2 regions of the Micrococcus antarcticus genome follow, and region 1 is predicted to be linked to the other one. Evidence: riboswitches for the same ligand, from Rfam matches in the RefSeq annotation. Region 1 holds a riboswitch; the other holds the start of a gene.
What was found. Region 1 has a riboswitch for S-adenosylmethionine ahead of LG274_RS09505 (methionine ABC transporter ATP-binding protein). Riboswitches for the same ligand answer to the same signal wherever they lie in the genome.

Region 1 (4,213 bases):
TCCGCCTTGGCAGCGACGACGACGGAGAACGGCAGCTGGACCCCCGGGTCGTCCTCCAGGATCAAGGTGGACTCGTCGACGTCGTACCCCGCCTCCGCGATGAGGCGGACGAACCCGAAGCCCGCGGCGACGTCAGGGAGAGTCTGGGCGAGCGACTGCTGGTCCACCTCGACGAACTCGACCTTCTTCGGATTGGACGTGATGTCGCGCTGGGACAGCTGGGTCACCGGCTTGTCGGGATCGACCTCGATCACACCCGCCTCTGCCAACAGCTGGAGCGCACGGCCGTTGTTGGAGGTGTCCACCGGGATGGAGATCTTGGCCCCCTGCGGCAGGTCGTCGAAGGAGTCGAGGGTGAGGGAGAAGAGGCCGCTGCGTCCGTAGTAGACGGAGAACAGCGGCTCCACGGCCGTGCCGTTGTCCCTGTTGAACTGCTTCAGGTAGGCCAGGTGCTGGAAGAAGTTCACGTCATACTCGCCCTGTTGGACGGTGTTGTTGGGCTGGATGATGTCCGTCACGTACGTCGTCTGCAACGTCCACCCCTGGCCCGCGAGCTTCTTCTTCACAAGCTCCGTGGGCTCTTGGTAAGGGGCGGACTCCGTGACGATCATGGAGATCTTCCTGTCCGGAGTGGCGCCGGCCTCCTGGGACGATCCGCAACCGGTGGAGGACAGACCTGCGAAGGCCGTCAAGGCCAGCCCCTGGAGGACACGGCGGCGGGTGGGCCTGGACGACGGTGAGTGGGCGTGCAGGAGCATGGGGGTTACCTTTCGATGAGGCCGCAAGGGCACGGGGGGGGCGATCTCGGGCGGGAGAGTGGCGTACGTGAAAAGGGGCGCGTGCACCGCGCACACAGATCAGGCCAGGCGCTTGTCCGTGCGGCGGACCAGCCGGCCGCCGACGAACTGGACCGCCGTGACCAGCAGGAGCATGGCGAGGATGGCCACCGCCATGACCTCCGTCTCGTAGCGGTAATAGCCGTATCGGATGGCGAAATCGCCGATGCCACCGCCGCCGACGAGTCCGACCATGGCGGAGAACGAGATGAAGCTGACCATGGTGATGGTGATCGATCCGATGAGTGCCGGGCGTGCGTCGACCAGCAGGACGTTGCGGATGATCTGGCCGCGCGTCGCCCCCATCGCGCTTGCCGCCTCGACGGCTCCCCCGCCGAGCTGCGTCATGTTCTGCTCCACGAGCCGGGCAAAGTACGGGATCGCGTTGACGGTGAGGGGCACGATCGCCGCGGCGGTTCCCACGGTTGTCCCCACCACCAGGCGGGTGAACGGGATGATGGCGATGAGCAGGATCAGGAACGGGAAGGAACGGAACACGTTCACCAGGCCTGAGACGAGGCGATGCGCCCGCGGCGACGGGGAGATGCCGCCGGGCGCATGGGTGAAGAGCCACACGCCGAGCGGAATGCCCAGGGCCACGGCCGCTGGGATGGCCACGGCGATCATCAGCAGCGTCTGGCCCAGGGCGACGGTGAGCTCCGGCAGGAGTTCGACGATGCGCTCCATCTCAGGCCACCTCCGCCCCGGCCAGGAGGGGCAGGCTCGGCGCGGCGTCCAGGGGGCCGTCTCGGCGCTCGGCCGGGGGCTCCGGGGGTGGAGTGTGCCCGCGTCCAGCCCGGTCGAGGTGGATGCCCTCAGACACCAGGTAGGCGCCGATGGAGGTGGTGGGTATGAACCGTCCCGAAGACAGGTCCTCCACGCTGAAACTCTCCACCACGCGCCCGGCCTCCATGACGGACACGTCGTCGGCCAACGCCTTGATGACCTCCATCTCGTGGGTCACGATCACCACGGTGATGCCCAGCTGACGGTTGATGTCCGCCAGGTACTGGAGCACCGTGGCCGTGGTGAAGGGGTCGAGGGCGGACGTCGGCTCGTCGCACAGGAGGAGCTTCGGGCGCGTCGCCAGCGCACGGGCAATGGCCACACGTTGCTTCTGCCCTCCGGAGAGTTGCGCGGGGTAGGAGGACGCCTTGTCCGCCAGGTCCACCAGGTCGAGCGCCTCCAGTGCCTGCTTCCGTCGGTTTCGGGCATTGCGCTCGCCGGTGAACTTCAGGCTCAGCTCGACGTTGCCCAAGGCGGTGTGGTTGTGCACGAGGTTGAAGCCCTGGAAGATCATCCCGATCTCATGACGGCGGATCCGTAGCTCGGCCTCGGAGAGGCCCGTGAGCTCTTCGGAATCGAACCACACCTCGCCGGCGGTGGGACGTTGCAGGAGGTTGATGTTGCGCAGAAGGGTGGACTTCCCGGCGCCGCTGAAGCCGATGATGCCGTGGATAGCCCCGGCCGGGATGTCCAGTGAGACGTCGTCCACGGCGGTGAAGGATGCACCGGACGACGACGGCGGGTCCACCACCACGGCGTTCCGTCGGCGCAGCCAAGCGGCCGGCGAGGCAGGCCGGGCCCGCCGCGGAGAGGCCTCCCGGGTGAAGGTGGTCGAGACATGGCGAAGTGAGATCAATGCATTCCTCCATCGGTTCTGGCGGTAGCACCCTGGTCCGTACGGGCGGGCTGCTGCGGCGTCGTCGAGCCAGATCTCTCGGCCGCTCTGGATGGGTGCAATGACTTCATCACACCGGCCCCGCGCCTCACAGCCGGGCCGACCGGCGAGGACGCATCGCGGCCGCCAGGGCCGTGGGGGATCTCGGCGCCGCGCACACGTCGTCACAGGACCGCCCCCACCACGACGACGGCGACGCCCCCGCCCGGGTGCGCCGCCGTCGTCGTGGTGGGGCCACCGTGCCCGCCGACCCCGCCGCGCTCAGTCCTCCGGGACCTCGCCGGCGGAGGTGTACGCGACCGGGGCCGCGCCGTTGACCAGGCGGTCCCCGACCATCCGGACCTTGAACACGGCAGGATCGTGCGTGGCCAGGGTGCGGGCGTTGCGCCAGTGGCGGTCCAGCTGCAGCTCGGTGGAGGTCGCGGAGGCGCCGAGGGTGTCGAAGATCCGGGTGCAGACCTCGAGGACGAAGTCCGGCACCACGGCCTGAGCCCGGTAGGCCGCGTCCATCGCCTCGTCCCACAGGCGGGCGCTCACCTCGCCCTCGACGTCGTCCGGATGGGCCGCGTCCCACGCCGCGGCGGCGTCCATGGCCCTCCCGACCTCGCGCACGAGCAGCCGAGCCGCGCTCACCTGCCCGGCCATGCGCCCCACGATCTCGAGCAGCTGCGGATCCTGCTGCGGGCGGTCCGCCGTGCCGGTGTTGAACGTTCGGGTGCGGGCCTTCAGGAGGGCCACGCCCTCGTCGAGGGCCGCGCGGGCCACGCCCACCTGCAGGGCCAGCAGCGTGGCCTCCTCGAGCACCGGCACGGGCCCGTGCGAACGCGGCACCTCGAGCAGGTCCTCCGCGGCCGCGCCGTCGAGCACCACGGACCCGGTGGCGGTGAGCCGCTGGCCGAATCCGTCCCAGTCATCCTTGATGCGCACGCGCGGCTGGCGCACGCGCACCACCGCGATCGCCCGCTCCGGCTCGCGCACCGCGCCGCCGGCCCGCTTCGAGTTGCGTCGGGAGACGAGGTCGGCCCCGTCCACGCCCACCGTGACGATGGTCCACTGCGCGAACGCCGAGCCCGTGGCGTAGTACTTGTGGCCCGTGACCACCCACGTGCCGCCCTCGTCGCGGGCGGCACGCGCCGCCGCCCGGCCCGGCGCGGCCCCGGATCCGGCGCGCTCCGCGAGGGCGGAGCCGGCCCACTCCCCCGCGGCGGCGTGAGGCATCCAGGCCTTCCTCAGGCGCTGAGGCTGGTCGTCGACGGCGGCCACGAACACCAGGTGCGAACGCCACAGGTGTGCGGTGTTCACGTCCCGCGCGGCGAGGTCGGCCAGCAGGCGCAGCACCGTCTCGTGCCCGGCTCCGCGCCCGCCGAACTCGGCCGGGACGCTGACCTTCCCCAGCCCGGCCTCCTGGAGCCGCTGCTGCGCCACGAAGGGCAGGTGGCGCCCGGCCTCGCGGGCCCGCTCGCCCTGGGCGGCGGCGTGGAACACCTCGGCGAACTCGGCGGAGAGGGATGCGTGGTCGGCGGCGGGGCTCTGCATGGGCACCACTCTTCCAGAGCGCCCCGGGGGTGCCGGGCAGCCGGCGGCGCGGCAGGCGGCGGCCGGCCCTGCGTGACGCGGGGCGGGCGGGGCGGCCGCGGGGATTCGTACGCTCGAGGACCGAGCCCGGGCTCCTCCGAGACGCCCGCCGCTTGCGCTC
Region 2 (4,213 bases), 410 kb from region 1:
CCGTCATGGCCGATCGGCGAGACGATCGAGTGGACGGGCACCTCGCCGGGCAGCAGCTCCGCGAGCAGCGCCGACTCCTCGGGCCGGTACAGCCGGTCGGAGTCGACGGCGGCCACGAAGGCCCGCCCGCGGAAGCGCCCCAGCGCCTCGGACAGGCTCCCCCGCCCACGGGCGACGTCGTGGCTCATGAGCGCCTCGGTGAGCACGAGGTAGGAGTTCGCGTCGAACCGCGCGGACAGCTTCGCGGCCTGGTGGTCCAGGTAGGACTCCACCGCGTAGCGTCCCTGCCGCCTCCCGACGGCGGCCCCGAACGGGTCCTCCGCGCCCTGCGGCTCGCGGCCGAAGCGGTACTCGAGCTCCTCGGCCGTGCGGTAGGTGGTGTGGGCGATGCGCCGGGCGATCCCGAGGCCCGTCTCGGGTCCGGGTCCGCCGTAGTAGTCGCCCTCGCGGTGCGCCGGGTCGAGCCGGATGGCCGCGGCCTGCGCCTGGCCCCAGGCGATCTGGTCCGCCGAGGACTGCGCCGTCGAGGCGAGCACCCCGACGCCGGCCACGCGCTCCGGGTGGGAGACCGCCCATTCCAGGGCGCGGGCCCCGCCCATCGACCCGCCGATCACGGCCTGCCACACGTCGATCCCGAGGTGGTCGGCGAGGCGGCGCTCGGCCTCCACCGCGTCGCGCAGCGTGAGGAACGGGAAGCGCGAGCCCCACGGCACGCCGTCGGGGTCGGGCGAGGACGGGCCCGTGGAACCGTGACAGCCGCCCACCATCGCGGGGGCGACGACGAACCAGCGGTCCGTGTCCACCGCCCGGCCGGGGCCGACGAGCGCGTCCCACCAGCCCGGCGTCGGGTCTGCGGCGTGCGCGGCCACGTGCGAGTCGCCCGTGAGGGCGTGCAGCACGAGGACCGCGTTGGAGCCGTCGGCGTCCAGGGTCCCCCACGTCTCGTAGGTGAGGGTGACGTCCGGGAGGAAGCCGCCGGTCTCGGTGGTCAGGGGCCCGACCGAGACGGTGTGGCGGGCGCCCTCGGGGAGGTCGACGGTCAGGGACGGGCGGCTCGCGACCGCGGTCATCGGGTGCCCTCCCCCGCACCGGCCGCCGCCGCGAAGCCGCGCTCCAGGTCGGCGAGGATGTCCTCGACGTCCTCCACGCCGAGCGAGAGGCGCACCAGCCCGGGCGTCACACCGGCGGCGCGCTGCTCGTCCTCGGTGAGCTGGGCGTGGGTGGTGGAGGCCGGGTGCACCACGAGCGAGCGGACGTCGCCGATGTTGGCCACGTGGTGCAGCAGCTCAAGCCCGTCCACGAACGCCGCGCCCGCCTCGGCGCCGCCCGCGATCTCGAAGGAGACGAACGCGCCTGCGCCGCGCGGCAGGTACCGCTGCGCCCGCTCGTGCCACGGGCTGGAGGGCAGGCCGGCGTAGACCACGGAGTCCACGTCGTCGCGCGCCTCGAGCCACGCGGCCACGGCCGTCGCGTTGGCCACGGCGCGCTCCATGCGCAGGGACAGGGTCTCCAGGCCGAGGTTCACCAGGAACGCGTTGAACGGGGAGATGGCCGAGCCGTAGTCGCGCAGCAGCTGCACGCGCGCCTTGAGGATGAAGGCCAGGTTGGCGCCGAGCGGCGAGCCCACCCCCAGGTCCCGCGCGTACACGAGCCCGTGGTAGGACTCGTCCGGCTCGTTGAACCCGGGGAAGCGCTCGGGGTGCTGCGCGAAGTCGAACGTGCCGCCGTCGACGATCACGCCGGCCATGGCGGCGGCGTGCCCGCCGAGGTACTTCGTGGCCGAGTGGGTGACGATGTCCGCGCCGTGCTCAATCGGGCGCAGCAGGTACGGGGTGGCCAGCGTGTTGTCCACGATCAGCGGCACGCCCGCCTCGTGCGCGACGTCGGCCACCGCCCGAACGTCCAGCACGTCGCCCCGGGGGTTGCCGAGGGTCTCCCCGAAGAAGGCCTTGGTGTTCGCCTTCACGGCGGCGCGCCAGGACTCGATGTCGTCCGGATCGGTCACGAACGTCGTCTCCACGCCCACCTTGGCCAGGGTGTGCTTGAAGAGGTTCTGCGTGCCGCCGTAGAGGCTCGCCGAGGCGACGACGTGGTCCCCCGCGCCGGCGACGTTGAGGATCGAGAAGGTCGTGGCCGCCTGGCCGGAGGCCAGCAGCAGCGCGCCCACGCCGCCCTCGAGCGCGGCGACCTTCTCCTCCACCGGGGACTGGGTCGGGTTGCCGATGCGGGTGTAGAGCGGGTCCAGGTCCTTGAGGGCGAACCGGTCCGCCGCCACCTCGGCGGAGGGGAAGTCGAACGAGGTCGTCTGGTAGATGGGCAGGGCCGTCGCGCCGAAGGCGTGCTGGCCGGGGGCGGCGCCGGCGTGGACCTGCGCGGTGGAGAAGCCCCACGCGGCGGCCGGGGTCAGGGGCGTGGTCTCGGCGGGGATGTTCTGGTCGGTCATGGCGGACTCTCCTGAGCTCCTCAGGGGCCGGACCCGCGTCCCTCCCGGCGGTCGGTGCGCCGGGTCGACCCGGCGCCTCGCGCCGGGGGTGCCCCGGCGTCGTCGAGAGGGGCCGAGGGGACGGCCCGCGCTTGCCGGCAGCCCGTGTGGGAGCCGGCCTGGTCGTCACCCGGGGCACCCCACCGCGGAAGGAGGGTTGCCGGTCAGCATGCCGGGGCAAAGACGCTGACTCTCGTGACCGTGCCGCCAGTGTGCCACGAGTGCGGGGCCGATTTCATCGGGCGTGTCACACATGGATACGCTGTGAATCACAGGGGCGGCTCGGAGGTCAAGGGGCCGACGGCGCCGCCCTCCCATCGCGTTCGACGCCCGGCCCGCCCGGGGGTTCGGAGAGGAACAACGCCGTGAACACCTGCCGGATGGACCACGTCTCCTACGCCGCCGGGCCCGAGGGCCTCGAAGCCACCGTGGAGCGCCTCGTCGAGACCCTCGGCATCGACCGCATCAAGGGCGGCGTGCACCCGCGCTTCGGCACCCACAACGCCCTGTTCCCCATGCGGAACGGGCAGTGGCTCGAGGTCGTGGAGGCCATGGACCACCCGGCCTCCCTCAGCGCCCCCTTCGGCCAGCTCGTCCGCGCCCGCTCCGAGCAGGGCGGCGGCTGGATGAGCTGGGCCGTCTCCACCCCGGACATCGGCCGCTTCGAGCGCCGCCTGGAGCGCGAGGCCGTGCCCGGCATCCGCCGCTTCCCCGACGGCCGGGAGCTGTCCTGGCGTCAGATCGGCGTCAAGGGCACCCTTGCCGACCCGCAGCTGCCGTTCATCGTGCGCTGGGCCGACGGCCAGGAGGACATGCACCCGTCCCAGGCCGCCGAGCCGCAGGCCTCCATCGACAAGGTGGCCATCGCCGGCTCCCGCGACCGCCTCATCGAGTGGCTCGGCGGCGAGCAGGTCGGCGAGGAGGACGGGGTCGCGGACGTCGACGTCGACTACCTCGCCCCCTCCGGCACCCCGGGCATCGTCTCGGTGACCTTCACGACTCCCGCGGGCCCGGTCACCCTCTGACCCCTCCTCCCCGCCCGGACGGACCACGACGACGCCGGCCCCGCCTCCCCGAGGCGGGGCCGGCCTCGTCCGGGGCTCAGACCCCGAGCAGCCCTGCCTCGTGCAGCAGCGGATACGCCACGAACCCGGCCGCGTCCAGCAGGAAGTGGGCGAGGACGAGAGGCATGACCCGGCGCGTGCGCAGCAGCACCAGGGTGAACACCACCCCCATGAGCGCGTTGCCGATGCCCGGCCCCACGCCCTGGTAGAGGTGGTAGCTGCCCCGCAGCACGGCCAGGGCGAGCACCACGGTCCAGATGCGGGCCGGCAGGACGAGGCCCGGGCCCTCCGCGGCGGGCGCGGGGGCTCCGGCGCGCCGGGCGGTGTGCAGCCGCTGGAGCCAGCCGAGGCGGTCGACGAGCCAGACCCCCACGATCACCTCCTCCACGAGCGCGTGCCGCGCGGCCGAGAGCAGCAGCACGGGGACCTGGTACCAGGTGTCGTCGAGGGCGGCGGCGACGATCGCCGTCGTGACCCCGGCAGCGCGGCCGGCCGCGTACACCGCGAGCGTGCCCAGGCCGATCCCCACGAACAGCGCCAGGCCCCAGGCGAGGTCGCGGCCCGGGCGGCGCAGGTCCAGGCCGAACGCGCGGAACGGGTTCCGCCCGCGCAGCCACGTCAGGTGCAGCACCAGCAGCACGGGGACGAGGGCGAAGCCGATGTCCAG

Region 2: linked by a shared signal. The riboswitch ahead of LG274_RS11290 (bifunctional o-acetylhomoserine/o-acetylserine sulfhydrylase) and the one ahead of LG274_RS09505 (methionine ABC transporter ATP-binding protein) in region 1 are both predicted to bind S-adenosylmethionine.

The regions. Positions count from the first base shown of each region.
Region 1 is NZ_CP085253.1:2,017,311-2,021,523, reverse strand. Features, by position in the region: gene LG274_RS09515 (MetQ/NlpA family ABC transporter substrate-binding protein) at 1-611, opposite strand, end outside; gene LG274_RS09510 (methionine ABC transporter permease) at 858-1,523, opposite strand; gene LG274_RS09505 (methionine ABC transporter ATP-binding protein) at 1,525-2,331, opposite strand; SAM riboswitch class I at 2,485-2,576, opposite strand; gene LG274_RS09500 (acyl-CoA dehydrogenase family protein) at 2,779-4,053, opposite strand.
Region 2 is NZ_CP085253.1:2,425,756-2,429,968, reverse strand. Features, by position in the region: gene LG274_RS11295 (homoserine O-acetyltransferase) at 1-1,070, opposite strand, end outside; gene LG274_RS11290 (bifunctional o-acetylhomoserine/o-acetylserine sulfhydrylase) at 1,067-2,443, opposite strand; SAM riboswitch class IV at 2,566-2,683, opposite strand; gene LG274_RS11285 (VOC family protein) at 2,848-3,507, shown strand; gene LG274_RS11280 (CPBP family intramembrane glutamic endopeptidase) at 3,584-4,213, opposite strand, start outside.